3 regions of the Saccharopolyspora sp. NPDC002686 genome follow, and region 1 is predicted to be linked to each of the others. Evidence: riboswitches for the same ligand, from Rfam matches in the RefSeq annotation. Region 1 holds a riboswitch; each other region holds the start of a gene.

The links. Region 1 has a riboswitch for cobalamin ahead of ABTZ89_RS31445 (ribonucleoside-diphosphate reductase subunit alpha). Riboswitches for the same ligand answer to the same signal wherever they lie in the genome.
Region 2: it holds a riboswitch for cobalamin, as region 1 does, so the genes downstream of both, ABTZ89_RS04860 (HoxN/HupN/NixA family nickel/cobalt transporter) here and ABTZ89_RS31445 (ribonucleoside-diphosphate reductase subunit alpha) in region 1, are expected to answer to the same signal.
Region 3: it holds a riboswitch for cobalamin, as region 1 does, so the genes downstream of both, cobN (cobaltochelatase subunit CobN) here and ABTZ89_RS31445 (ribonucleoside-diphosphate reductase subunit alpha) in region 1, are expected to answer to the same signal.

What each region holds. Positions count from the first base shown of each region.
Region 1 covers NZ_JBEOVY010000336.1:538-8,197, reverse strand. The annotation lists gene ABTZ89_RS31450 (glycoside hydrolase family 3 protein) at 1-2,243, opposite strand, end outside; cobalamin riboswitch at 2,349-2,564, shown strand; partial or broken gene ABTZ89_RS31445 (ribonucleoside-diphosphate reductase subunit alpha) at 2,547-5,057, shown strand; gene ABTZ89_RS31440 (ribonucleotide-diphosphate reductase subunit beta) at 5,089-6,258, shown strand; gene ilvD (dihydroxy-acid dehydratase) at 6,274-7,660, opposite strand, start outside.
Region 2 covers NZ_JBEOVY010000021.1:3,599-11,107, reverse strand. The annotation lists gene ABTZ89_RS04880 (ArsR/SmtB family transcription factor) at 1-239, shown strand, start outside; gene ABTZ89_RS04875 (SRPBCC family protein) at 243-725, shown strand; gene ABTZ89_RS04870 (pyridoxamine 5'-phosphate oxidase family protein) at 725-1,204, shown strand; gene cobA (uroporphyrinogen-III C-methyltransferase) at 1,302-2,525, opposite strand; gene ABTZ89_RS04860 (HoxN/HupN/NixA family nickel/cobalt transporter) at 2,662-3,714, opposite strand; cobalamin riboswitch at 3,792-3,917, opposite strand; gene ABTZ89_RS04855 (DUF1876 domain-containing protein) at 4,249-4,518, shown strand; gene ABTZ89_RS04850 (LysR substrate-binding domain-containing protein) at 4,584-5,438, opposite strand; gene ABTZ89_RS04845 (DMT family transporter) at 5,530-6,450, shown strand; gene ABTZ89_RS04840 (pyridoxal-dependent decarboxylase) at 6,432-7,509, opposite strand, start outside.
Region 3 covers NZ_JBEOVY010000021.1:12,432-25,910, forward strand. The annotation lists gene cobN (cobaltochelatase subunit CobN) at 1-2,547, opposite strand, end outside; cobalamin riboswitch at 2,664-2,785, opposite strand; gene ABTZ89_RS04890 (ferredoxin-like domain-containing protein) at 2,919-4,133, shown strand; gene ABTZ89_RS04895 (precorrin-8X methylmutase) at 4,160-4,786, shown strand; gene ABTZ89_RS04900 (precorrin-2 C(20)-methyltransferase) at 4,783-6,303, shown strand; gene ABTZ89_RS04905 (cobalt-precorrin-6A reductase) at 6,291-7,040, opposite strand; gene ABTZ89_RS04910 (cobalt-precorrin-5B (C(1))-methyltransferase) at 7,085-8,176, shown strand; gene cobM (precorrin-4 C(11)-methyltransferase) at 8,332-9,075, opposite strand; gene cbiE (precorrin-6y C5,15-methyltransferase (decarboxylating) subunit CbiE) at 9,072-10,307, opposite strand; gene ABTZ89_RS04925 (pyridoxamine 5'-phosphate oxidase family protein) at 10,331-10,732, opposite strand; gene ABTZ89_RS04930 (DEAD/DEAH box helicase) at 10,800-12,299, opposite strand; gene ABTZ89_RS04935 (serine protein kinase RIO) at 12,504-13,469, opposite strand.

The DNA.
Region 1 (7,660 bases):
AAACCCGCCAGGCGCAGCGGATCCGCGGCGTAGACCTGGACGACTTCGCGGCCGGCCCGGTCACCGGTGTTGCGCAGCTTCACCCGCACCACGTCGCCGTCGACCGCGGCTTCCAGGTACTCCCACGTGGTGTACCCGAGCCCGTGTCCGAAGTGGAACGCCGGCGTCGCACCGCGATCCAGGTAGGCCCGGTAGCCGACCGAAGTTCCCTCGTCGTAGCGGAGTTCGCCGTCCACCGGCTGCACCGCGGGCAGCGGCACCGGGACGTCGGCCAGCGCCGCCGGGAAGGTCGTCGGCAACCGGCCACCTGGTTCCGCCTGCCCCAGCAGGACGTCCGCGAGCGCGTCGCCGTACTCCTGGCTGCCGAACCACGTCCACAGCACCGCCGGGACCTCCCCGCTCCACGGCATCAGCACCGGCGCTCCGGCGTTGACCACCACCACGGTGTTCGGGTTCACCGCCAGCACCTCGCGGACCAGTTCGTCCTGCACGCCCGGCAGATCCAGCGAGCTCCGGTCCCGCCCCTCGGTCTCGACCTCGTCGTTCGTGCCGACCACCACCACCGCGACATCAGCATCCCGGGCGACTGCGAGCGCCGCGGCGAGCTCGCTCGCGTCGTCCCACTCCCGCGCCCGGTGGCCGAGCCCGACCGACACCAGGCCCTCGGTGCTCTCCGGGGTGAACTCCACGGTCAACGCCATCCGCCCCGACGCGTCCAGGTCCGAATCCACCAGCACGACGTTGAACCGCTGCTCCGGCGGTTCCAGCATGTCCGCCAGCGGGTCGTCGACACCCGACGTGCGCGCCACGTCCGCCGCCAGCACCTCGCGGCCCGAGACCTCGGCCCGGAAGTGCCCGGTGCCGCTCACCCCGAACACGTGCTCGCCGAGTTCTGCGCTCACCTTCGCCCGCAACCGCAACGACTTCGCCCCGTGCGGCAGGCCGGACATCCACAGCAGCCGATCGGTGCCGCGGAGCTCGCTGCCGAGCACTTCCCCGTCCGCGCCGAGGAAATCGACGCGGATCCCGGCACCTCCCCCGTCCGGATCGGCCACCTCGTCCGGCGCGAGCACGTCCAGCAACCGCCGGTGCCGAACCCCGCGCTGGTAGACCACCTGCGCGTCCGGCAGCGCAGCCCGCAGCCCGGCCAGCGGCGTCACCACGTGCGGCGGGCTGACGTGCGACGAACCTCCGCCCTGCACGGCGGGAATCGTCGCGTTCTCCCCGATCACGGCCACTTTGGACACCTTCGGGTCGATCGGCAGCACCGGCGCCCCACCGACGGGTTCGTTGCGCAGCAGCACGAATCCGCGGGTCGCGAGATCGCGGACGATCGGCCGGGCTTCCTCCGGCGGCGCGCCGCCACCTGGCTCGGAATCCTCGAAAGCCCCGACGCGGGAAGCCAACCGGAGCAACCGCAGGACCTTGTCGTCGAGCACCTCGGCCGGAACTTCGCCCTGCTGCACTGCCTTCGCGAGCTTCCCGTCGGCCCACGGGCTCTTCGGCCCCGGCATCGCCAGGTCCAACCCGCCCAGCGCGGCACCGCGCAGCGAGCGGGTGGCGAACCAGTCCGACACCACCACGCCGTCCCACCCCCACTCGCCCTTGAGCACGTCGTTGACCAGCGGCGAGTTCTCCGTCATCGTCTGCCCGTTGACCGAGTTGTAGGCCGCCATCACCACCCACGGACCGGCCTTCGACACGATCCGCTCGAACGGTTTCAGGTAGACCTCGCGCAACGTCCGCTCGTCGACCACCGCGTCGTAGCTGAGCCGTTCGGTCTCGGTGTCGTTGGCGACGAAGTGCTTCGCCGTCGCCGCCACCCCGCGCGACTGGACGCCCGAGACGACCTCCGCGCCGAGCTCCCCGATCAGCAGCGGATCCTCGGAGAAGTTCTCGAAGTGCCTGCCGCCGAACGGACTCCGGTGCACGTTCACCGTCGGCGCGAGCACCACGTGCACACCGCGCCGCCGCGCCTCGTCGCCGAACAGCTCGCCCGCGGTCCGCGCCGCCGCCCGGTCCCAAGTGGCCCCCAGCGCGGACGCGACCGGCAGCAGCAGCGACGTGTCGCGCTCGTCCCACTCCGTTCCGCGCACCCCGTTCGGGCCGTCGGAGAGCACCATCAAGCGCAGTCCGACCTTCGGCATAGGATGCAGCGTCCAGAAGCCGGCACCGGTCAGCAGCCGGGCCTTCTCCGCCGCGGTCAGCTCCTCCAACAACGACCGCAGCTGCGCCTCGTCCACGGGCAACCCCTTTCGGCAGGCTCCGGTCGCCAGTCTCTGCCACCCGACCGGGGAGCACAACACGCCGATATCTGCCCGTTCACATCAGCCACAAACCCAACATGTAGTGTGTCGATCGCTGGTGGTTCGCCAGAGCGATCTGGTGAGGCAAGAGGGAACCCGGTGCGAATCCGGGACTGCCCCGCAGCGGTGAACGGGAACGACCGTCGTGACCCGACCGCCCATCCCGGGCGACGGGTAGAGCACTGGGCCAACGCCTGGGAAGCCACGACCAGTAGGCCGCCCGTGAGTCCGAAGACCTGCCACCGGTGCACGCGACAAGGCGTGCTGTCCGGGGCCTCGAGGGCGGGTTCGCGTGGACGATCGGCGGCGCCTGCCGCCCTGGTCTTCTCGCGCGCGCTCGAGGTCCGCAGAGCTCGCGAGGGGAGAGAGCCAGTGACGGCCACACTCAACGACTGGACCGAGGTGTCGACCGCGGTCCACCAGGCCTGCGCCGGATTGTCCGGCGTGTCCGCGGAAGCAGTGCTCGACGAAGTGCGGCGCACCGGCTACGCGGGGATCAGCGACGACGAGCTCTCGCTGGCCCAGATCATGGCTGCCCGCACCCTGATCGAGACCGAACCGAACTACTCGCAGGTCACCGCCCGCCTGCTGCTGAACCGGATGCGCCGCGAAGCGCTGGAGTTCCTCGGCGCGGAGCCGGACTCGGACTACGCCGAGCACTTCGCCGAGTACGTGCGCCGGGGGGTGGCGCTCGAACAGCTGGACCCGGAGCTGGCGGACTTCGACCTGGACCGGCTGGGCAGCGCGCTGGAGCCCGAGCGCGACCTGGAGTTCGGCTTCCTGGGTCTGCAGACCCTCTACGACCGGTACTTCCTGCACGAGGGCGGTGTGCGCTTCGAGCTGCCGCAGGCCTTCTTCATGCGGGTCGCGATGGGCCTGGCGCTGCGCGAGGACGACCGCGAAGCCCGCGCGATCGAGTTCTACCAGCTGCTGTCGTCGTTCGACTTCATGTGCTCGACGCCGACGCTGTTCAACGCAGGCACCACCCGTCCCCAGCTGTCCTCGTGCTTCCTCACCACGGTGGACGACGACCTGTCCGGCATCTTCCACTCGATCAGCAACAACGCGCTGCTGTCGAAGTACGCCGGCGGCCTCGGCAACGACTGGACGCCGGTGCGCGGCATCGGCGCGCACATCAAGGGCACCAACGGCAAGTCGCAGGGCGTGGTGCCGTTCCTGAAGATCGCCAACGACACCGCGGTGGCGGTCAACCAGGGCGGCAAGCGCAAGGGCGCGGTCTGCGCCTACCTGGAGACCTGGCACATCGACGTCGAGGAATTCCTCGACCTGCGCAAGAACACCGGTGACGACCGGCGCCGCACCCACGACATGAACACCGCGAACTGGGTGCCCGACGAGTTCCTGCGCCGCGTCGAGGCCGACGAGCAGTGGACGCTGTTCTCCCCCGACGAGACCCCGGACCTGCACGACCTCTACGGCACGGCGTTCGCCGAGCGCTACCGCGCCTACGAGCAGGCCGCCGACCGCGGCGAGATCGCGGTGTTCAAGCGGGTCCGCGCGGTCGAGCTGTGGCGGCGGATGCTGACCATGCTGTTCGAGACCGGCCACCCGTGGATCACCTTCAAGGACCCGTGCAACCTGCGTTCGCCGCAGCAGCACTCGGGCGTGGTGCACTCCTCGAACCTGTGCACCGAGATCACCCTGAACACCAGCGTCGACGAGGTCGCGGTGTGCAACCTCGGCTCGATCAACCTGGCCCACCACGTCACGGCCGGCGGGATCGACGCCGAGCGCCTGGAGCGCACCACCCGCACCGCGGTCCGGATGCTGGACAACGTCATCGACATCAACTTCTACACGATCCCGGAGGCCCGCCGGTCCAACATGCGGCACCGGCCGATCGGGCTGGGGCTGATGGGCTTCGCCGACGCGCTGTTCGTGCAGCGCATCGCGCCGTCGACGCCGGAAGCAGTGGAGTTCGCGGACCGCAGCATGGAGCTGATCAGCTACCACGCGATCAGCGCCTCCAGCAGGCTGGCCGCCGAGCGCGGCCGCTACGAGACCTTCGACGGCTCGCTGTGGAGCAAGGGCGTGCTGCCCATCGACTCGCTGGAACTGCTCGCCGAAGCCCGCGGCGGTGACGTCGACCTGGACCGCTCGTCCACGATGGACTGGGCGGAGCTGCGGGAACGCGTGGTCCGCGACGGGATGCGCAACTCCAACGTGATGGCCATCGCGCCGACCGCGACGATCGCCAACATCTGCGGCGTCAACCAGTCGATCGAGCCGGTCTACCGGAACCTGTACGTCAAGGCGAACATGTCCGGCGACTTCACCGTGGTCAACCCGCACCTGGTCGCCGACCTCAAGCGCGCCGGCCTGTGGGACGAGGCGATGGTCGCCGACCTGAAGTTCCACGACGGCAGCCTGCTGCCGATCGACCGGATCCCGCAGGAGCTCAAGGAGCTCTACGCCACCGCGTTCGAGATCGAGCCGCACTGGCTGGTCGACGCCGCCGCGCGCCGGCAGAAGTGGATCGACCAGGCCCAGTCGCTGAACCTCTACGTCGCCGCCCCCAGCGGCCGCAAGCTCGACGAGCTGTACCGGCTGGCCTGGCGCAAGGGCCTCAAGACCACGTACTACCTGCGCTCCACCAGCGCGACCCACGTGGAGAAGAGCACCCTGCGCGGCACCGACGGCAAGCTCAACGCCGTCCCGACCACGGTCCCCACCACCTCGACCGGAGCCGCCTGCTCCATCGAGGACCCGGACTGCGAAGCCTGCCAGTGACGCCCCACCCCGGGTCCCACCCGCAATTTCAATGGAAATCGCACCCCCGATTTCCATTGAAATTGCGGGGACCCGGGGCGCGCGGACCGCACTGCACGAACGAAAACCCCTGGAGCACCACAGCATGACCTCCCTGCAGTCCCCCTCCACCTCCGCCGGTCTCGGCGAGATCGACCGCTCCGGCGGGCGCGTCGACGTCAGCGAGAAGGCGATGATCAACGCCCGCGCCGACGTCAACCAGCTGCTGCCGCTGAAGTACGGCTGGGCGTGGGAGAAGTACCTCGCCGGCTGCAACAACCACTGGATGCCCACCGAGATCTCGATGCAGGCCGACATCGCGCTGTGGAAGTCCACCGACGGGCTCAGCGACGACGAACGGCTGATGCTCAAGCGCAACCTCGGGTTCTTCGCCACCGCGGAATCCCTGGTCGCCAACAACATCGTGCTCGCGGTCTACCGGCACATCACCAACCCCGAATGCCGCCAGTACCTGCTGCGCCAGGCCTTCGAGGAAGCCGTGCACACGCACACCTTCCAGTACATCTGCGAGAGCCTCGGCCTCGACGAGGGCGAGCTGTTCAACATGTACCGGGAGATCCCGTCGATCTCCGACAAGGACGCCTGGGCGCTGCAGTACACCCAGAGCCTGGAGGACCCGGACTTCGCGACCGGCACCACCGAGGCCGACCAGGCCTTCCTGCGCGACCTGGTCGCGTTCTACGTCATCTTCGAAGGCATGTGGTTCTACACCGGTTTCGCGCAGATCCTGGCGCTGGGCCGGCGGAACAAGATGGTCGGCATCGCCGAGCAGTACCAGTACATCCTGCGCGACGAGTCGATCCACCTGAACTTCGGCATCGACTGCATCAACCAGATCAAGCTGGAGAACCCGCACCTGTGGACCCCGGAGTTCCAGGCCGAGGTCCGCCAGATGCTCACCGAGGCCTGCGAGCTCGAGATCGCCTACGGCCGGGACACCATGCCCCGCGGCATCCTGGGCATCAACGCCGATCTGTGCGCCCAGTACATGCACTTCATCACCAACCGCCGGTGCGACCAGCTCGGCCTGGAGCCGGTGTTCCCGGAGGCGGAGAACCCGTTCCCGTGGATGTCGGAGGCGATGGACCTGAAGAAGGAGAAGAACTTCTTCGAGACCCGGGTCATCGAGTACCAGTCCGGGGCATCCCTCTCCTGGGACTGACCTGCTGCAGCCGGTTCAACCGCACACCGCGCCTTCGGCCGCGGAGCCGACCAGCTTCGCGTACTTGCCGAGAACGCCGTGGCGGAAGCGGGGTTCCGGTGGCGTCCAGCGCTCGCGCCGCCGCCGGAGCTCCGCCTCGTCCACCAGCAGGTCCAGGGTGCGGGCAGCGAGATCGAGTCTGATCGGATCGCCGTCCTGCACCAGCGCGATCGGTCCGCCGTCGGTGGCTTCCGGCGCCACGTGCCCGATGCACAACCCCGTCGTACCGCCGGAGAACCTGCCATCGGTCACCAGCAGGACGTCCTTGCCGAGACCGGCTCCCTTGATCGCACCGGTCACCGCGAGCATCTCCCGCATCCCAGGACCTCCGCGCGGCCCCTCGTACCGGATGACGACCACGTCACCGGGCTTGAGCGAGCCGTCCTCGACCGCGTCCATCGCGCCCTGCTCACCGTCGAAGACCCGCGCCGTCCCGTCGAACCGCTCGGAGTCGAACCCTGCGCTCTTCACCACCGCGCCATCGGGGGCCAGCGAACCGCGGAGGATCGTCAGCCCGCCGGTCGGGTGGATCGGGTTCGACATCTGGTGCAGCACCTCGCCGTCCAGCCCCGGGGGCTGCAGCTCGGCCAGGTTCTCCGCGACCGTCCGCCCGGTCACCGTCAGGCAGTCCCCGTTCAGCAGTCCCGCGTCCAGCAGTGCCTTCATCACCACCGGAACACCACCGATGCGGTCGACCGCGGACATCACGTACCGACCGAACGGCTTGACGTCCGCGAGGTGCGGCACCCGGTCACCGATCCTGTCGAAGTCGTCCAGCGCCAGGTCGACGCCGGCTTCTCGGGCGATCGCGAGCAGGTGCAGCACGGCATTGGTCGAGCCGCCGAAGGCCATCACCACCGCGATCGCGTTCTCGAAGGCCTGCTTGGTCAGGATCCGCCGGGCCGTCAGCCCGTTCTCCAGCATGCCGATCACCGCGCGCCCGGCAGCCCGCGCGCTCGCATCACGGCGCCGGTCCACCGAAGGCGGGCTCGCCGAACCCGGCATCGACATGCCCAGCGCTTCAGCCGCGCACGCCATGGTGTTCGCGGTGTACATCCCACCGCACGCGCCTTCACCCGGGCAGATGGCCCGCTCGATGCGGTCCACCTCGGCCCGGGAGATCAGGCCTCGGGCGCAAGCCCCGACCGCCTCGAAAGCATCGATGATCGTCACCTCCCGGTCGTCCACCCGACCGGGCAGGATGGAGCCGGCGTAGACGAACACCGAGGCGAGGTCGAGCCGGGCTGCCGCCATCAGCATCCCCGGCAGGCTCTTGTCGCAGCCCGCGAGCAGCACCGTGCCGTCCAGCCGCTCGGCCTCCACCACGGTCTCGACCGAATCGGCGATGATCTCCCGGGACACC
Region 2 (7,509 bases), on a different contig from region 1:
AGCGGCCGCAGTCGGTCCGCGAACTCGCCGATGGGCTGCCGATCAGCCGACCAGCGGTCTCCCAGCACCTCAAGGCCCTCAAAGGCGCAGGGCTGGTCACCGACCGCCCCGCCGGCACGAAGCGCATCTACCAACTCGACCCGACAGCCGTGGGCGCGTTGCGCGATCAGCTCGACGCCTTCTGGAGCCGTGCGCTGGCCGCCTACGAGGACGCCGTCGAACAGCCCGAAGGAGATTGAGCGATGTCCGAGGCAGCGAGCACGGTGGTCCGCAAGGAAGTCGTCGTGAACGCCCCGATCGAACGAGCTTTCACCGTCTTCACCGAGCGGTTCGGCGACTTCAAGCCACCCGAGCACAACCTGCTCCAGGCCGAGATCACCGAGACGGTGTTCGAACCCCACGTCGGCGGCCACATCTTCGACCGCGGGGCCGACGGCAGCGAGTGCCGCTGGGCCCGAATACTCGCCTACGAGCCCCCGCACCGCGTCGTCTTCAGCTGGGACATCAGCCCCCGATGGCAGATCGAACCCGACCACGAGCGCACGAGCGAGGTCGAGGTCCGCTTCATCGCCGAAGCTGCGCAGCGCACGCGCGTGGAACTCGAACACCGCAAGCTCGATCGCCACGGACCTGGCTGGCAAGCCGTCAGCGATGGCGTGGGAGGCGAGGGCGGCTGGCCGATGTACCTCGCTCGCTACGCCCAGCTGCTGCCCGGGGACCGCTGATGGCGGCATCGGGCACTACCAGCGACGCGATGCCACCACCCCGGGAACCCCTGCAACGCAAGAGCGATGCGCTCGAACTCCTGCGCTCGGAGACCACCGCGTGGCTGGCCACGGGCGATGCCGACGGCCCGCACCTCGTCCCGCTCCTGTTCCACCACGACGGCGAGGTGCTCACCTTCGCGACCTCCGCGAACAGCCGCACGGTGACCAACGTGGCCGCCACCGCACGAGCACGGGCAGCCATCGGCCAGCACTACGACGTGGTCATGGTCGACGGCACGATGGAGATCATCGAGCCCGACGCGATCGATCCGGCCATCGCCGACCCGTTCGCCGCACTGCTGCGCGGCGGTCCTGACCCGCGGCGCACACCCGGATTCGTCTACCTCCAGCTCACCCCGACTCGGTTGCAAGCATGGCGCTCCTTCGCCGAGCTCAGCGGCAGGACCCTGATGCAGTCCGGCCAGTGGCTGGTCTGACCGCAAGGCGATCCACTCCCAGGCACCGGCACCGGAACGGCGGAGAAGCGAAGGCTCGCGCCGAGCCGTCGAACACGCGGCAGTCGACGAGCGAGAACTACCGGCGCGATTCGGGGGCCAGGTCGGCGACCGGGCCGATGACGATGGTCGCCGGCGGCTTGATCTCGGCTTCGCGGATCGCCTCGGCGGCCTCGCCCAGCGTCGTGCGAAGTGTCTTCTGGTTGCGCGTGGTGCCTTCCTGCACCACCGCGACCGGGGTCTTCGGGTCGCGGCCGTGCTCCACCAGAACCGCCGCGAACTCCGCGATCCGCTTGACGCCCATCATCAGCACGATGGTCCCGCGCAGCCGTCCCAGCGACGGCCAGTCCACAAGGGACTGCTCGTCGTGCGGTCCGACGTGTCCGGACACGACCACGACCTCGTGCGCGACACCGCGGTGCGTCACCGGCACGTCCGCCGCGGACGGAGCCGCGAAAGCACTGGTGATCCCGGGAACCGCCGTCACCGCGACACCGGCCTCGGCGCACGCCAGCAGCTCCTCGAAGCCGCGCCCGAACAGGTAGGGGTCGCCGCCCTTGAGCCGCACCACGAACTTCCCGGCCTTGGCGTGCTCGATCAGCAGCGAGTTGATGACGTCCTGGTTCGCCGCCCGCCCGTACGGGATCTTCGAAGCGTCGACCACTTCCACGTGCGGACCGAGCTCTTCGAGCAGCTCGCGCGGCGCCAGCCGGTCGGTGATCACCACGTCCGCGCGCCCCAGCAGCTGACGCCCGCGCACCGTGATCAGGTCCGGATCGCCCGGCCCGCCACCGACCAGGGCCACCCCCGGCGACGGCGGCTCGGAGCGCTCGTCGACCACGCCGGTCCGCAACGCCTCGACGAGCGCGTCGCGAACGGCGGCCGAACGCCAGTGCTCGCCGCCGGACAGCACGCCGAGCAGCAGCCCGCCGTGCTGCGCCACCGCCGGTGTCACTGCCGTGCCCTGCGAGGCGTCGTCGGCGCGCACGCAGAAGATCCGGTTCTGCTCGGCCTCGGCCGCGACCGCCGCATTCACCTCGGTTCCGGTCGCGCACGCCACGACGTACCAAGCGCCGTCGAGATCACCAGTCGCGTAAGGGCGCTGGTGCCAGATCAGCTCGCCCGCCTCGGCCATCGCTTCAACGGCGGGAGTCGCCTCCGGCGCGATGACCTCGACCCGCGCACCGGCGTTGATCAGGCGCGGAACCCGGCGCTGCGCGACGGTGCCCGCGCCGACGACGACCACCCGCTTCCCGGTGAGGTCCAGGCCGGCGAAGTAGTGGTGCTCAAGGTGCTTGGTCATGTCCGTAGTCCAGTCGTGCTCGCCCGACGCCATCGCCGGGGATTCGTGCTCACAGGGGCGGTTGGCCACTTCGTCGTGGCTCACGATCACCGGTCCGGCCGCTCGGCGCCACCCCGAACCAACCCGTGGACGTCGGTCACGCGCGCTCCGCCCGATCGCGGCGGGAGGACAGGCTCCACCAGAGCGCGGCGCCGCCCCATACTGCCATGAAAACGGCCAGCGTCAGATAGCCGAGCAGTTCGAAGTGGTCGCTGATCGCCGCGATCGGCGTGGTGTTCGGCACGCCGAGCTCGTCGAGCACCCCGGCGAGCACGACCAGCGCGACGACCGCCGCCAGCACCACGGTCAGCGCGGTGGTGGTCACGTTCACCCACAGCCGCCGCAGCGGCTGGGCCAGCGACCAGGTGTAGGCGCGGGACATCAGCATGCCGTCCACGCTGTCCACAGTGCACATCCCCGCGGCGAACAGCAGCGGCAGGCTCAGCACCGCGATCGGCGAAAGCTGCCCCGGCGTGACCATGGCGAGCACGGTGATCTCGGTCGCGGTCTGCATGCCGAGGCCGAACAGCAGCCCGATCCCGAACAGGTGCCAGGAGCGGGCGATGGTGCGCGTCCGCCCGCGCAGCAACCGCGCGAGCAACCCGCGCCGACCGAGCACCATCTCGACCTCGGCCTCGTCGACGTCACCGCGCCGCGCCCGGCGCAGCAGGCGCACCGCGTCGCGCAGGACCAGCGCGTTGAGCACGGCCAGCGCGGTCAGCACCGCGATCACGATCAGGTCCACGACCGTCGAGACCTGCACCCCGGCCTGCTCCGCCCACTCCTGCGCGGCGGGCCCGGCGATGAACGCGACCGCGAACGCGAGGAAGAGCACGACGCTGGCGTGCCCGAGCGCGAACCACATGCCGGTCGAGACCGGACGCCGTCCGCGTTGCATCAGCAGCCGCGTGGCGTCGTCGATCACCGCGACGTGGTCGGCGTCGAAGCCGTGGCGCAGGCCGAGCAGGTACGCCGTGGTGCCCGCTGCGGCGAGCCCGCCCGCCATGCCGAAGTTGTCGTGGTGCAGCAGGTAGGCACCCCAGCCCACCAGGTGCAACACCCCTACCGCGGCCAGCACGACCGCTGCCTTGCGCCGCTCCGCCGCGCCCCAACCGGCGCGCTGCTGTTCCGTTCCGGATTCCCCGTGCATGGGTTCTCCGACCTCCTGGGTTTCCCGCCCGAGGGGCTCGGTGTCCGCGCGCCGCGGTGCGACGCGGGGCCGGCGCGCAGTCTCCTGACTCCCGGATCGACGCGGCACCCCGGCCTTCCAGCTGCGTGGCAGCCGTGGCCTCGAGCGGGGGCCGCTCCCCGGTCACAGTGGCGGGACCGTCCCGGATTCGCACCGGGTTCCTGCACTGTCGGCGGCGGAATCCTTCCGCGATCACCACCCCCGGGTCAAACCCCGGTGACCGCGATCACCGGAATGCCGCAGTTTCAAGTGAGGTTTTTCCAGACCTACCGTGCGTGGCGGTACCGCGGATGCGATCACCGGGTTTCCGCAGTTTCAATTGAAACTGTGGTCTCCCGTGCTCGGGGTTTGCAGTTTCAATTGAAACTGTGGTCCACGACTACTCCGAACGGATGAACATCGGCCTTTCGCCGGCCCGGGAGCGCGCGCATGCTGGGGGTTACGGCGACCTGAAACGGCCTGCACCAGCGGGCCGACGGGGACCAGGAGGCCACCATGAACGAGACGCACACGATCACGTTGAACCTGCAGGTCGTGGAGGCGGGGTCGAAGACCACCGCCGACGTCGGGTTCACCACTCCGGCCGGTCAGGCGCTGCACGGCCACGGAACCGCGCGACGCCACCCGGACGACCCGGAGGTACCGCAGATCGGCGACGAGATCGCGATCGCCCGCGCCCTGTTCGAACTGGCGCACAAACTGCTGGACAACGCGGCCAAGGACATCGGAGAACGCCTCCACCGCCGCGTGCACCTACCGGCCTGAATTCATCGGCGATTTCACGCGAGAACCCCGCGCGGAGCGCCGTTCTCGCGTGAGATCGCCGACCCTCACGAGTGCACGGCGAGGGCTTCGCCGACCGCTTTCGCAGCCAGGTCCACGACGTCCTCGCCCAACCCCTGGCGAACCCGGACGCGCAGCGGAGCAGGTCCGAGGCGCGGCAGGTCGTCGCGCACGACGAGCCCTTCCAGGCGCGGCTTCGCCGACGGCAGCAGCGCCACCCCCAGTCCGGAGCGCACGGCCGCGAGCACCCCGGCCAGATCGGCGGCCTCGCACACCAGATCCGGCTGCTGACCGGTGTCGGTCACCGCTCGGACCGCGAGCCGCCGCGTGATGCACGGCTCGTCGAAGACGACCATCGGCAGCGGTTCGCCGGCCGCGGGCGGTTCCCAGTCCGGGGCGGCGTACCACTCCAAGCGGAACTGCCCGGCTTCGCGGTCGTGGCCGCTGTTGGCGTAGTCGATCAGCAGCGCGATGTCGATGCTGCCGCGGTCGACCGCGTCCGCCAGCCGGGCCGTCCGGTCGAGCCGGAACCGCACCTCCCACTCCGGGAAGGCCGCGCGGAGCCGGGTGGCCAGCTCCGGGAGCAGCCGGTCGGCGGCGTGCTCGGTGGAGCCGAAGACGAGCGTGTGCGGCTCTTCAGCACCGAGGCGGCGCAGCGCCGAGTCGTGCACGTCGAGGATGCGCCGCGCTTCGGCCAGCAGCAGCTCCCCGGACGACGTGAACCTCGCCTGCCGCCCTTCCCTGCTGACCAGCTTCCGGTCGACCACCCGCTCCAGCTTGCGCACGTGCTGGCTGACCGCGGACTGCGTCAGCGACAACGCGGCGGCGGCCCGGTGGAATCCGCCGCAGTCGGCCACCGCGACCAGGCTCCGCAGCGCGACGACGTCCAGCACAGCGCTCATGCTTCCGAGCATAACTGATAAGCTTTCGCAATCGATCGCGATTGCTTATCGTCGTTGGACGCGGCCGGGGGACGGCGGCGAACCTGGGATCATGAAGACCGCACGCTCGATCCCGCTGTCGCTGGCAGCGCCGATCGTGTTCATCTGGGCCAGCGGATTCCCCACCGGGAAGCTGGGCGTCGCCGCCGCTCCCCCGTTCCTGCTGACCACCGTGCGCCTGGCGATGGCCGCCGCGCTGCTCGCGGTGATCGCGACCGCCTCCCGCGCCGACTGGCCGCGCGGCAGGCAGCTGGGGCACGCGGCCGCGTCCGGAATCCTCACCTACGGGGCGCAGTTCGGCGGCTGCTACGGCGGGATGAGCGTCGGCGTTCCGGCGTCGGTGACCGCGCTGGTGATCGCCATGAACCCGGTCCTCACCGCAGCGCTGGCGGCCGTGCTGCTGCGCGAGCGGCTGAGCCGGGTCCGCCTGGCGGGACTCGTCGTCGGCGTGCTCGCCGTGGTCGTCACCCTCGGCGGCCAGGTGCTCGCCGAGGGCACGTTGAACCCGGGCATCCTGCTCACCCTGGTCGGACTCCTGGGCTTCTCCGCCGGCGGCCTCTACCAGCAGCGGTTCTGCGGGCCGATCGATCCGCGAGCCGGCGGAGCGGTGCAGTCAGCCGCTGCGGCTATCGCGGTCGGCGTGCTCGCGCTCTTCGAGCACGGCCACGTCACGCACTGGGTGCAGGCCGCCGCGGTGCTGGCGTGGCTGGTACTGGCGGGATCCGTCATCGGCATCTCGTGCTACCTGCGAGCGGTCGCCGTCGGCGGGGCGAGCCGGGCGAGCGCCCTGTTCAGCGCCGTGCCACCGGTCGCCGCGCTGCTGGCCTGGCCCCTGCTCGGCGAAACCCCGACGATCGCGACAGCGCTCGGCATCGCGCTCGGCGCCGCGTCCTGCGTGCTCGGCACCCGCCCGGACCGAGCAGCACCGGTGCGCCCGCGCGAACGCCGGGTACGTCAGCCCATCGATTCCTGAATGCGCTTCCACGCCGCCTGCACGTGCCGCCGCTCGGTCTGCGGTGAGCCGACCGCGAACCGCAGCACCGTGCGACCGTCCACTTTGGTGTGCGTCAGGTACAGCTCACCGGATTCGTTCAGCGACTCCATGAGCTGGTACACGCGCTCGTCGTCCTGCTCCGGGAACAGCGGCCGGAAGCAGACCAGCCCGAACGGATGCGGCTCCAGCAGTTCGAACCGCGGGTCCTCGCGCACCCACCCGGCGAACTCCTGCGCGAGTCCCACGGTGGTGCGGATGTGCTCGCGCAACCCCTCGGCCCCGTACCAGCGAAGCACCGACCACAGCTTCAACGCCCGGAACCGGCGCCCCAGCGGCACCTGCCAGTCGCGGTAGTCGATCACCTCGCCGGACGCCGTGGCCGGGTTGCGCAGGTATTCCGGCAGGATCGACAGCGCATCGATCATCGGCGCCCGGTCGGCCATCCACAGCAGGCTGCAGTCGAAGTTGGTCAGCAACCACTTGTGCGCGTTGGTGCAGTAGGAGTCGGCGAACTCGGCGACCCCGTCGTTGATCCAGCGCAGCTCCGGGCACACCGCGGCCACGCCCGCGTAAGCCGCGTCGACGTGCAGCCAGACGCCGCGCGCCCGGCACACCTCGCCGACGGCGCGGACCGGGTCGATCGCGGTGGTCGAGGTGGTGCCGATGGTCGCGCACACCAGGGTCGGCACGGCCCCGGCGGCGAGGTCCTCGGCGATCAGGGCGTCCAGGTGCGCGGGGTCCATGCCCAGGGTGTCCGGGTCGACGTCGACGATCCGGACGTTGTCCGCGCCGATGCCGACCATCCGCGCGGCCCGCGCCAAGGACGAGTGGGTGTGCTCGGAGACGTAGAGGGTGTGGCGCCGGGTGATGCCCTTGCTCGCGACGGCACCACCGCTGACCCGCTGCAGCGCGGCCAGGCAGGCCACCAGCGCGGCGCTCGACGCCGAGTCCTGGATGACGCCGCCACCGACCGCATCGGTCCGGAAGTGCTCGGGCAGCCCGAGCAGCTCGGCCATCCAGTCGACCACGACGGTCTCC
Region 3 (13,479 bases), on a different contig from region 1:
CGAGCGCGGCCACTCGCCGGTGTCGGCGCGGTAGCGGTCGAGCAGGGATTCCGCGATGGCCCAACCGGTTTCCCACGCGAGCCGGCTCGGCACCGCCTTGGGGTCGACCGAGTAGAAGTTGCGTCCGGTGGGCAGCACGTTGACCAGTCCGCGCAGCGGCGATCCGCTGGGGCCCGCGGGCACGTAGCCGCCTTCGAGGGCGTGCAGCGTCGCGGTCATCTCGTCGGTCGTCGCCGCGAGCCGCGGCACCACCTCGTTCGCGGCGAACTCCAGCACCTGCACGACGGCGTCGTTGGTCTCGCCGAGGACCTCGCGGCAAACCTCGGCTGCCGCAGCGGTTTTCCAGCCGCGGTCCTCCATGCCCTGGACCAGGGCGTGCGCGCGGGTTTCGACGTCGTCGACGTGCTCGCGCGCCTCGCTGCCGTCCTCGGAGAGCCCGAGCGCTTCGCGCAGACCGGGCAGCGCGGCGCTCTGCCCGCTCCACATCTGGCGGGCCCGCAGCATCGCGAGCACGAGGTTGACCCGGGCTTCGCCGGTCGGGGCGTCGCCGAGCACGTGCAGGCCGTCGCGGATCTGGGCGTCCTTGACCTCGCACAGCCAGCCGTCGACGTGCAGCAGCATGTCGTCGAACTCGGCGTCGTGCGGCCGTTCGTCCAGCCCCAGGTCGTGGTCGAGCTTGGCGGCCTGCATCAGCGTCCAGATCTGGCTGCGGATCGCGGGCAGCTTCGCCGGGTCCATCGCGGAGATGTTGGCGTGCTCGTCGAGCAGCTGCTCCAGCCGCGCGATGTCGCCGTAGCTCTCCGCGCGCGCCATCGGCGGCACCAGGTGGTCGACGAGGGTGGCGTGCACGCGGCGCTTGGCCTGCGTGCCCTCGCCGGGGTCGTTGACCAGGAACGGGTAGATCAGCGGCAGGTCGGCCAGCGCCGCGTCGGGGGAGCAGGAGGCGGACATGCCCGCGGTCTTGCCGGGCAGCCACTCGAGGTTGCCGTGCTTGCCCAGGTGCACCATCGCGTGCGCGCCGAACTCGTCGATCAGCCAGCGGTAGGCGGCCAGGTAGTGGTGGCTCGGCGGCAGGTCCGGGTCGTGGTAGATCGCGATCGGGTTCTCCCCGAAACCGCGCGGCGGCTGCACCATCAGCACGACGTTGCCCGCGCGGACGGCGGCGAGCACGATCTCGCCGTCCGGGTCCTGGGACCGGTCGACGAACAGCTCGCCGGGCGGCGCTCCCCAGTGCTGCTCGATCTCGCCGCGCAGGTCCTCGGGCAGCGTCGCGAACCACTCCGCGTACCGGCGCGCGGGGATGCGGACCGGGTTGCCGCTCAACTGCTCCTCGGACAGCCAGTCGCGGTCCTGGCCGCCAGCGGCGATCAGCGCGTGGATCAGCGCGTCGCCGTCCTGCTCGGCGACGCCGGGCAGCGCGTCGGGACCGTCGGCCGGGCCGATGTCGTAGCCCTGGTCGCGCAGCTCCCGCAGCAGGCGGACCGCGCTGACCGGGGTGTCCAGGCCGACCGCGTTGCCGATCCGGGAGTGCTTGGTGGGGTAGGCCGACAGCATCAGCGCCAGCCGCTTGTCCTGCGGCGGGATGTGCCGCAGCGCGGCGTGGCGGACCGCGATGCCCGCGACGCGGGCCGCGCGCTCGGGATCGGCGACGTAGACCGGCAGGCCTTCGGCGTCGTTCTCCTTGAACGAGAACGGAACCGTGATCAGGCGGCCGTCGAACTCGGGCACCGCCACCTGGGTGGCCATGTCCAGCGGGGACAGGCCTTCGTCGTTGTCCTCCCACGCGGCGCGGCTGCTGGTCAGGCACAGGCCTTGCAGGATCGGGATGTCGAGTTCGGCGAGCGCGCCGACGTCCCACGCCTCGTCGTCGCCACCGGCCGAAGCGGTGGCGGGCTTGGTGCCCCCGGCGGCGAGCACGGTGACGACCAGCGCGTCCGCCTTGCCCAGCTGTTCCAGCAGTTCCGGGTCGGGTGCGCGCAGCGAGGCGCAGAACAGCGGCAGGGCTTGACCGCCTGCGTCCTCGATCGCCTCGCACAGCGCGTGGGCGAACGCGGTGTTGCCCGCCATGTGGTGCGCTCGGTAGTAGAGCACCGCGACGGTCGGGCCTTCGGTGCGCTGCGGGGTCCGCTCGAGCACGCCCCAGGACGGCGTTTCGGCAGGCGGTTCGAAGCCGTGGCCGGTGAGCAGGACCGTGTCGGAGAGGAATCGGTGCAGCTGGGCGAGGTTGTCCGGGCCGCCGTGGGCGAGGTAGCGGTGCGCTTCGGCGCACACCCCGGCCGGCACCGTCGAGCACTCCATCAGCTCGGCGTCCGGGGCCTGCTCGCCGCCGAGCACGACCACCGGGCGCGGTCCCGCCAGCAGCGCGTCCAGACCTTCTTCCCAGGCCCGGCGGCCGCCGAGCAGCCGCACCACGACCAGCTCGACGTCCTCCAGCAGCGGCGGCAGGTCGTCCACGCCCAGCCGGGCGGGGTTGCCGAGCCGGAAGTCGGCGTCGGCGGCGCGGGCGCTGAGCAGGTCTGTGTCCGAAGTGGACAGAAGCAGGATCATGCGGGGCGCTCCTCGGCTCGGCGAACGGCGACGCTGGGCCAGGGCGCGCTTGCGCGGCGCATGACGGCACCTCTCTCGGGGTTCCTCGCCCCGGTCGGCAGGTCCAGCGGCGACCGGAGTCTCCTGGCTCCCGGATCAGCGCTCGCTCCGCCTTCCCGTCCTGTTAGGACAGTGGCATCGTGGAGTTCGCTCCCCGGTGACAGTGGCGGGACCGCGCCGGATTCGCACCGGCTTCCTCCGCACATCGCCGCATGATGCTGCGGACCACTTTCCGCAACGGGGTGATCCTACGTCAAGGTTCGCGAGCATGACGCGCGTCGCACCGCGTTTGGTTTGCGTCCGCAACTACCCGGGTCCGTAGTATCTGCCGCGTGGTGCGAAGAGCTGAACGGGATGCGTGTCCTGGCGCGTTGCGGGTGCACGAGGCCGCCGACGGCGGACTGGCCCGGATCCGCGTCCCCGGCGGCGCGCTGAGCCCGTCCCAGGTTCGCGCGCTGGCCGAGGTCGCGGCGTTGGGGGACGGCGGGCTGGAGCTGACCTCGCGGGCGAACCTGCAGGTCCGCGGCCTGCCGGCCGGAGCGGCGCAGGAGCTCGCCGCGCGGTTGCGCGAAGCGGGGTTGCTGCCGTCGGACACCCACGAGCGGGTCCGCAACATCATCGGCTCGCCCTCGGCGGAGGGGCGCGAGCTGGTGGACGTGCGAGCGGTGGCGGCCGAACTCGACGCGGCGCTGTGCGCGACCCCGGAGCTGGCCGAACTGCCCGGACGTTTCCTGTTCGCGGTCGACGACGGCAGCGGCGACGTCAGCTCGCTCGGCGCCGACGTCGCGCTGCGAGCGGTGTCCGCGGACACCGTTGTGCTGCTGCTCGCCGGGGTGGATTCCGGTGTTCGAACGACCCCGCGGCGAGCCGCTGGAGCCGCCATCGCCGCCGCCGAAGCATTCCTCGCGGAGAAGGCGGCGCAGGGCTGTTCGGCATGGCGATTGGCCGAACTCGACGGCGGGGCGCGACGGATCGCTGAACGGCTGGGCGCCGAGGTCGCACCAGCCGAGCCGACGCCCCCGGCGCCGACCACGCATGCGCAGGTCGGGCGCGTGATTCGGCGCGACGGAACGGTTTCCGTCGTGGCGGGCGCACCACTGGGCCGTCTGGCGCGGGACCAGGTGGATATCATCACCGCCGCATCCGACGCCGCGGGCGAACTGCGCCTGACGCCTTGGCGGACCGCGGTCCTGCCCGGCATGCGACCGGTCGAAGCCGGTCGGTGGGCGTCGGAACTCGGTGCGCGCGGCCTGCTCACCGACCCCGCTTCGGCCGGGGTCGGGGTGACCACGTGCGCTGGTCGGCCCGGGTGCGCGAAGGCGCTGGCCGACGTCCGGGAAGACGCCCGGCGAGGGGCCTCGCTCGGTGACCTGCCGGTGCACTGGTCGGGGTGCGAGCGGCGCTGCGGCCGTCCGCCGGGACGCGTCGTGGAAGTGCTGGCCACCGGAACCGGCTACGAGGTCGGACTCGACGGGGCGACGTGGACTTCCGAAGCCGATGTCGACCAGGTATCCGCCGCGCTCGGCGCGGCACGGAGGAAAGTGTGAACGAGAACAGCTCCCGCTACCGCGGGGTGCCCGAATACGTCCGGGAAGGTGCGGAGATCTACCGCCGCTCCTTCGCCACGATCCGCTCGGAAGCCCGGCTGGACGGCTTGCCGCCGGACGTGGCCGGCGTCGCGGTGCGGATGATCCACGCCTGCGGCATGGTCGACCTGGTCGAGGACATCGCGTTCTCGCCGGACGTGGTGGCCGACGCGCGTGCGGCGCTGCACGGCGGTGCGCCGATCCTGTGCGACGCCGCGATGGTGGCTGCGGGTGTGACCCGGCGGCGCCTGCCGGCCGACAACCCGGTGATCTGCACGCTGTCCGACGAGCGGGTTCCGGACCTGGCCCGCGAGCTGGGCACGACCCGCAGCGCGGCGGCCCTGGAGCTGTGGCGCGATCAGCTGGGCGGATCCGTGGTCGCGATCGGCAACGCGCCGACCGCGCTGTTCCGGCTGCTGGAGATGATCGAGGACGGTGCCGACGCGCCCGCCGCGGTGCTGGGCCTGCCGGTCGGGTTCATCGGCGCGGCGGAATCCAAGGACGCGCTGGCAGCGCACCCGAGCGGTCTGGAGCACCTGGTGGTGCGCGGCCGCCGGGGCGGCAGCGCCATGGCGGTGGCCGCCATCAACGCGATCGCGAGCGAGGAAGAGTGAGCAGCAACGGCAAGGGCACGCTCTACGGCGTGGGCCTCGGTCCCGGCGACCCGGAACTGGTGACGGTCAAGGCCGCCCGGCTGATCGAGCAGGCCGAGGTGATCGCCTACCACAGCGCTCGCCACGGCCGGAGCGTCGCGCGGTCGATCGCCGAACCGTACCTGCGGGCAGGCCAGGTCGAAGAAGCGCTGGTCTACCCGGTGACCACGGAGACCACCGACCACCCGGGCGGCTACCAGGGCGCCATCGACGAGTTCTACGCCGACTGCGCGGACCGGCTCGCCGCGCACCTCGACGCCGGGCGGGACGTGGTCCTGCTCGCCGAGGGCGACCCGCTCTTCTACGGCTCCTACATGCACATGCACAAGCGGCTTTCGGGTCGCTTCCGCGCCGAGGTGATCCCGGGCATCACCTCCATCAGCGGTGCCTCGGCGACCCTGGGCCGGCCGCTGGCCGAACGCGACGAGACCTTCGCGGTCCTGCCGGGCACCCTCCCGCCGGACGTCCTCGCCGAGCGGCTCGCCCGGACCGACGCTGCGGCGGTCCTCAAGCTGGGCCGCACCTTCGAAGGCGTCCGGGAGGCGTTCGAGAAGGCGGGCCGCCTGGACGAGGCGTGGTACGTCGAGCGCGCGACCACGGATCGCCAGCGCTACCAACGCCTGGCCGACGTCGACCCCGAAACGGTCCCGTACTTCTCGCTGGCGCTGCTCCCCGGCCCGGCGAACAGCGGTGTTCCGGTTTCGCGGGAAACCGTCACGGCTGCTGAAACCGCAGGTCAGGGCGAGGTCGTCGTGGTGGGGCTCGGACCTGGTGGGCGCGAGTGGGTGACGCCGGAGGTTCAGGCGGCGCTCGCCGAGGCCGACGAGCTGGTCGGGTACGCGCCGTACCTCGCGCGGGTTCCGGACAATCCCCGCCAGCGCAAGCACGCGTCCGACAACCGCGTCGAGTCGGAGCGGGCGGAGTTCGCGCTGGAGCTCGCTCGGCGCGGGTCGAAGGTCGCGGTGGTCTCGTCCGGGGATCCGGGCGTGTTCGCCATGGCCAGCGCGGTGCTGGAGGTCGCGGCCGAGCGCGCGGACGTGCCCGTGCGGGTGCTGCCCGGGATGACCGCGGCGCAGGCCGTGGCCAGCCGCGTCGGCGCACCGCTGGGGCACGACTTCTGCGTGCTGTCGCTGTCCGACCGGCTCAAGCCGTGGGAGGTGATCGTCGAGCGCCTGCGCGCCGCCGCAGCGGCCGACCTGGTGATGGCGATCTACAACCCCGCGTCGCGCAGCCGGACCTGGCAGGTCGCGGCCGCGCGGGACGCGGTCCTGGAGCACCGCTCGCCGGACGTGCCGGTGGTCATCGGGCGGGACATCGGTGGCGCGGAGGAGAGCATCAAGGTGGTGCGCCTCGCCGACCTCGACCAGTCCGATGTGGACATGCGGTGCCTGCTGCTGATCGGCTCGTCGACCACGCGGATCGCCAGCGGTGCCAACGGCGAGGACGTCGTGTTCACCCCGAGGCGCTACCCGGCGTGACCGCGCAGCACCTCGTCGAGCCAGGCCACGGCCTGCTCGACCGTCCCGGTCGACGGCGCGTCGGGCCGGGGCGGTCGCTGCACCATCACCACCGGCAGCCCGAGCTCGCGGGCCGCGACGAGCTTCGCGCTCGTCATCGAACCGCCGCTGTTCTTGCTGACCAGCGCATCGATGCGGTGCTCCCGCAGCAGCGCGAGCTCGTCGTCGACGGTGAACGGCCCGCGCGCGAGCAGCACGGTCGTGCGCGGGGGCAGCGGTGGTTCGGGCGGATCGACGGTGCGCACCAGGAACTGGAGGTCGAGCTCGGCGAAGTGGGCCAGCCCCTGCCTGCCGGTGGTCAGGAAGATCCGTTCGCCCAGTTCCGGCAGCAGCGCGGCGGCCGCGGTCATCGAGGGCACCGATCGCCAGTCGTCACCGGCCTCCGGCTGCCAGGCGGGGCGGCGCAGGACCAGCAGCGGGCAGCCCGCGCTCCGGGCCGCCGCCACGGCGTTGCCGGTCATCGTCCGGGCGAACGGGTGGGTGGCGTCGATGACCGCGCTGACCTGCTCGTTCCGGATCCAGTCGGCCAGCCCGTCCGGACCGCCGAACCCGCCCACCCGCACCTCGCCGGGCGGGAGCTGCGGCTCGCGGACCCGGCCGGCCAGGGAGGATGTGACGTGCAGACCGGACCGCTCGACGAGCCGTTCGGCGAGCTTCCGGGCGTCGCCGGTGCCGCCGAGGATGAGCACGCGGGTCATCCGACCCACCCCGTTGAGAACCGCATGAGGAGCATTCTCCCGGTATGAGTGGACGAACGGAGGGATCGGGCCTCCGGTACGGCTGGACGACCGGCGCCTGCGCCACGGCGTCCACGGCCGCCGCCTACACGGCCCTGCTGACCGGGGATTTTCCGGATCCGGTGGAGATCCTGCTGCCGAAGGGGCACCGCCCGGCCTTCGCGCTCGCCCGGGAACGGCTGGGCGACGGGTTCGCGACGGCAGGCGTGGTCAAGGACGCCGGCGATGATCCCGACGTGACCCACGGCGCGCTCGTGTCGGTGACGGTCCGGCATGCGGAACCGGGTGCGGGCGTGGTCTTCCGCGCTGGTCAGGGCGTCGGAACCATCACCAAGCCGGGGCTGCCGCTGCCGGTCGGCGAACCGGCGATCAACCCCGTGCCGCGGCAGCTGATGAGCGAGGTCGTCGCGCGCGTGGCCGCGGAGCACGGCGGCAGCGGGGACGTCGTCGTCGAGGTGTCCGTCGACGGAGGCGAGGAACTGGCCCGGCGCACCTGGAACCCGCGGTTGGGCATCCTCGGCGGGCTGTCCATCCTGGGCACGACGGGCGTTGTCGTGCCGTACTCGTGCTCGGCGTGGATCGACAGCATCCGCCGCGGGGTCGACGTGGCGCGCGCGGCAGGTCTCGAGCACGTCGCCGGATGCACCGGCAGCACCTCGGAGAAGGTCGCCACCCAGCTCTACGACCTGCCCGACGAGGCGCTGCTGGACATGGGCGACTTCGCCGGTGCGGTGCTGAAGTACCTGCGGCGGCACCCGGTTCCGCGCCTCACCGTCGCCGGTGGCATCGGCAAGATCTCCAAGCTCGCCGACGGCCACCTGGACCTGCACTCCAAGCGCTCACAGGTCAACTTCGCCCTGCTCGCCGAAATCGTCCGGGACGCGGGCGGCACCGCGGACCTGACCACCAGGATCACCGGCGCCAACACGGCCCTCGAAGCACTCCAGCTCTGCACCGAGGCGAACCTCCCGCTCGGCGACCTCATCGCCGCCCGGGCCCGCAGCTTCTGCCTCGAAACCCTCCGAGGAGCCCCGATCTCCGTGGACGTAGTCGTCATCGACAGAGCCGGAACCATCGTCGGCCGAGCCGGGGCCTAGCCCGGCGCGCTCCGACCCCGACGCAAATTCAATGGAAATCAGATGTCCGATTTCATTGAATTTGCGGGAAGTCGTCCACAGGTCGGTGTGTCGTGCACCGACACACCGGCGGGTCACAACATCGGTTGAACGATGCGTGCGTGCTGCGCGACGGGTCAGTCCCGGCAGCGGTTCGGGGAGTAGAGGTGGCTGTCGGGGAACTCCGAGGCCGTCAGGACTTCGCCGACCACGACGACGGCGGTCCGGGTGATGCCCGCCGCTCGGACGTGCCCGGCGATGTCGGAAAGCGTTGCGCGCAGGACGATTTCGTCCGGTCGGCTCGCGTTGGCCACGACGGCGACCGGACAATCGGCACCGTAGTTGGGCACGAGCTCCTCGACCAGTTCCTCGATGCGGTTGACCGCGAGGTGCAGCACCATCGTCGCTCGGCTCTGGCCGAGCGTGGCCAGGTCCTCGTGCTCCGGCATCGGCGTCGCGCGGGCCGAAGTCCGGGTCAGCACCACGGTCTGCCCGACCCCGGGCACGGTGAACTCCCGGTTCAGCGCGGCCGCCGCAGCGGCGAACGCAGGCACGCCCGGCACGACCTCGTACGGGATGCCGGCGGCGTCGAGGCGGCGCATCTGCTCGGCGACGGCGCTGAACACCGACGGATCCCCGGAGTGCAGGCGCGCCACGTCGAGTCCGGCCTCGTGCGCGGCCGACATCTCGGCGAGGATGTCGTCCAAGGTCAGCTTGGCCGTGTCCACCAGCTTGGCGTCGGCGGGGCAGTGCTCCAGCAGTTCGTCCGGCACCAGGCTGCCCGCGTACAGGCACACCGGCGACGACGCGATCACATCGCGGCCCCGCACGGTGATCAGGTCCGCAGCACCGGGACCGGCACCCACGAAACGAACTGTCATCGCTTGCTCACCACCCACTGAGTCACCGGCATCGACGGCCGCCAGCCGGTGAACCCGCCGATCGGCGCCGCCCGCTCCACCGAGATCCGGACCAGTTCACCGCCGACGCGGCGGTACCAGTCGGCCACCAACGCCTCCAATTCCAACGTGACCGCGTTGACCACCAGGCGTCCGCCCGGACGCAACGCGGCCCAGCACGCCTCCAGAACGCCCGGTGCGGTTCCGCCGCCGCCGACGAAGATCGCGTCGGGTTCGTCCAGGCCGTCCAGGCCGTCCAGCGCGCGCGGCACAGCTCCGGTCACCACCTGGAGCCCGGGAACGCCCAGCGCTGCCGCGTTCGCGGTGATGCGCTGCGCCCGGTCGTCGCGGTGCTCGACGGCGACCGCGCGGCAGGACGGATCACTGCGCATCCACTCGATCGCGATGCTACCGGCGCCCGCACCGACGTCCCACAACAGCTGGCCCGGGGTCGGAGCCAGCCGCGCGAGCGTGACCGCCCGTACTTCGCGCTTGGTGATCTGCCCGTCGTGCTCGAACGCGTCGTCCGGAAGTCCGGGCGTGGTAGGCAGAACCCGCGCATCGGGAGCCGGGCGGCACTCGATCGCGATCACGTTCAGCGGACCCACCGACGATTCTTCCCAGCCATCAGCGGTGGAAGTGATCCGCTGCTCGTCCTCGCCGCCGAGATCGGACAGCACGGTCATGCTGCTCGGCCCGTACCCGCGCTCGCGCAGCAGCGCCGCGACGTCGCGCGGGGTGGTGCCGTCGGAGCTGAGGACCAGCAGCCGGTTTCCCGGCTGGACGCGGGGGTGCAGCAGTTCCACCGGCCTGCCGACCAGGCTCACGACCGCGGTCTCCTGCACCGGCCAGCCCATCCGCGCGCACGCCAGCGACAGCGACGACGGGTGCGCGACGATCCGAACCCGGTCCGGGCCCAGCAGCTTCACCAGGGTCGCGCCGATTCCGTAGAACATCGGATCGCCGCTGGCCAGCACGCAGATCGACCGGTCGGCGTGCTCGGCGAGCAGGCCGGGCAGCGCCGGCAGCAGCGGACTGGGCCAGGCCACCCGCCGGCCGGTCGCTCCGGGGACCAGGTCGAGCTGGCGCGAACTGCCGAACAGCACCTCGGCGGAGTCCACAATGGACCGCGCGGTCGGGGACAGACCTGCTGCACCGTCCGCTCCGATGCCGACGACGTGGACCAGCTCCGGCTTCTCCTGCTGAACGTTCACCGCACCACCTCACCACGTCGTGGTCAGGCGTTGCCGAGGACCTTCGTCACGGAGATCTCGATCACCACGCGCGCCGGGTTCTCGCGGGGCTTCTTGTAGCGCTGCTCGTACCGGCGCTCGGCGTCGGCCACCGCTGCGGGGTCGTCGCGCACCACGGCGACCCCCTCCAGGGTGGACCAGCGCCGCCCGTCGACCTGGCAGACCGCGACCTTCGCCCCGTCCGGACCGGCCGCCCGGATCTGGCGAGCCTTGTGCGAGGTGCCGGAGGAGATCACCCGCGCGGTCGCCGTCTCGACGTCGAGGGTCACCCCGACCGGGACGACGTGCGGTGTGCCGTCGGCGCGCACCGTCGTCAACGTGCACAAGTGTCGTTCCCGCCAGAACTCCAGGAACTCCTCGCTCGCGTTGTCCAGCCTCCGGCTCACTGGATTCCTCCTCGTGCGGATCGTCGACGTGCCACCCATCGTCCAGGTCGGTCGGGGCGGGACCCCGTCACGCCCGGCGGGCTCCACCGCGATTGCCGCCGCGCCGGGCCTGGCCCTGTCCACGCCGGTCGCCGCCCTCCGCGCGCCGCCCGTCGTCCGACGGGCGCCGACGCCGGTTGCCCTGGGGCTCGTCGCGGCGCTTGTTGTTCCGCGGGGCGTCGCCGCGCTTCGGACCGCGGTTGCGCGGGGTTTCGCGCGGCTGCTTCGGCGCGGCGAGCGAGACACCGCTGGGCTCGCGGGCACCGGTGACGCGGACCAGCTCAGCGTCCTCCGGGCGCACCGACGTCGTCTTGGCCTTGACACCGGCCTGGTTGGCCATGGTGCGGAAGGCGTCCCGCTGGTCGTCGGTGACCAGGGTGACCACCGTGCCCGTCGCGCCCGCGCGCGCCGTCCGCCCGGCGCGGTGCAGGTAGTCCTTGGGATCGGCCGGGGGCTCGACGTGGACGACCAGGCTCACGTCGTCGACGTGGATGCCGCGGGCCGCGACGTTGGTCGCCACCAGCGTCGTCGTCTCACCGCTGCGGAACTCGTCGAGGATGCGGGTCCGGGCGTTCTGCGCCTTGCCGCCGTGCAGGGCACCGGCGGGGATCCCGGCCGCGCGCAGCTTCTTGGCCTGGCGGTCGGCGTGGTGCTTGGTGCGCACGAACATGATCGTGCGGCCCTCGCGAGCCGCGATGCGCGCGAGCACGGCCTGCTTGTCCGTCGTCGACACCAGGAACTGGTGGTGCTCCATGCTGTCGACGCTGGCCGCGGGCGGCGCCAGCGAGTGCACCACCGGGTCGGTCATGTACCGGTCGACGAGCTTGTCGACGTCACCGTCCAGGGTGGCGGAGAACAGCAGCCGCTGGCCGTCCGCCGGGACCAGGTCGAGCAGCTCGCGGACCTGCGGCAGGAAGCCCATGTCGGCCATCTGGTCGGCCTCGTCGAGCGCGGTCCGCTCCACTTCGGACAGCACGCAGGTGCCCTGGCGGACGTGGTCGGCGAGTCGTCCCGGCGTCGCGACCAGCACGTCCACGCCGCGGCGCAGCGTGTCGACCTGGCGGTTGAACGAGGTGCCGCCGACGACCTCGCGGACGTAGAGCCCGAGGGCCTTGGCCAGCGGCTTCAGCGAATCGGTCACCTGGGTGGCCAGTTCGCGGGTCGGGACCAGCACCAGGCCGCGCGGGTGCATCGGGCGGGCGCTGCCCTGCTGCATCGCCAGCAGCGGCAGGCCGAACGCCAGCGTCTTGCCGGAACCGGTCTGGCCGCGTCCGAGCACGTCGCGGCCGGTCAGCGCGTCGGGGATGGTGGCGGCCTGGATCGGGAAGGCCTCGGCCATCCCGTTGTCGGCCAGCGCGCGCACCAGCCGGGTGGGCAGTCCGAGATCGGCGAACGGCGCGGGGGCGACCGCGGTCACACCGACCTCGTCGAACAGGCTGCGCTTGGTCTGCTGCGGCTTGCCCTGCGGTCGGCGGCGGCGCGGACGTCGGGACGAGCGCGCGGGCGTGGCGGACGAGCTTGATGGCACGAAGAACTCCCGGAAATGGCACGTCACGGGGAGGCTTCGCGGGAAGTCCGCGGGCGATCACGAGGACGAGCCCGGCGCGTCGGCGCCGATAGGTGGTCAAACGTGTCGCTGCGGACACGGGCCGGTGATCCCGGCTCTCGTTCTGGATTCTACCCTGATCGGCCCGGATGCCCATGGCTGGCGTCCGGGCCGACCGGGACGGCCTCATCGAGGCAGATTCCCCGCTGCGGCAAGGATTTCGACCAGCGCGTCCGGATCCGTCCGGGCCTCGTCGGCGCCGCGGGAGCGGAACCATGCCGCGATGTTGTGTGCATCACGTCGCAGGTAGTCCCGGCCGAGCGGGTTGGCCACCAGGTCGACCGCCTGCGGCAGGTCGATCAGCACCAGCCGCCCGTCGTGCACCAGCACGTTGTACGCGGACAGGTCGCCGTGCGTGAAGCCGTGCTGGGCGAGCACGACCAGGGCCTCGACCAGCTGCGACCAGAGCTCGTCGAGCTCATCGGCATCCGGTCGCAGCGCCGCCAGGCGTGGCGCCGCCGTGCCGTCGGGCGTGCCGAGGAATTCCAGCAGGATCTCGGTCCCGACCCGCTGCACCGGGTACGGCACCGGAGCTCCGGCCAGCCACAGCGCGGACAGCACGCGGAACTCCGCCACCGCCCACTGCTGGGCGATCATGCCGCGCCCGAACGACGTGCGCTGCTGGATCGCCCGCATCTCGCGGGATTTGCGCAGCCGCCGGCCTTCCAGGTAGCCGGCATCGCGCTGGAACATCCGGTGGTCGGAATCGCGGTACCGCTTGGACGCCAGCAGGCAGGACTCGGCGCCGGGCAACGAGCGCCGCAGCAGGTGGACGTCGGCTTCCTTGCCGGTCTTCAGGACGCCGAGCTCGTGGTCCACCGCCGCCAGCTCGGTCACCAACCAGGTCGGATGCGGTTGCGGGCCGCGCTCTCCGGTGTCCCAGGTGGACCAGCGGTCGGCACCGTCGGGCAGCGGCTGCGGTTCGGGTTCGTCGCGCAGCGCTGCGAGCCGCTCGCGTTCCTCCTCGGTGAGCCGACCGCGCCGGACCGGCTCGTCGTCGAAGCGCTGCCGCTTGGTGGATTTCGGTTTGCGCGCCTTGCTCTTCTTGGTGTTGCGGAACAGATCCGCGTCGTACTGCTCGTACGAGGACAAGGTCGAGTGC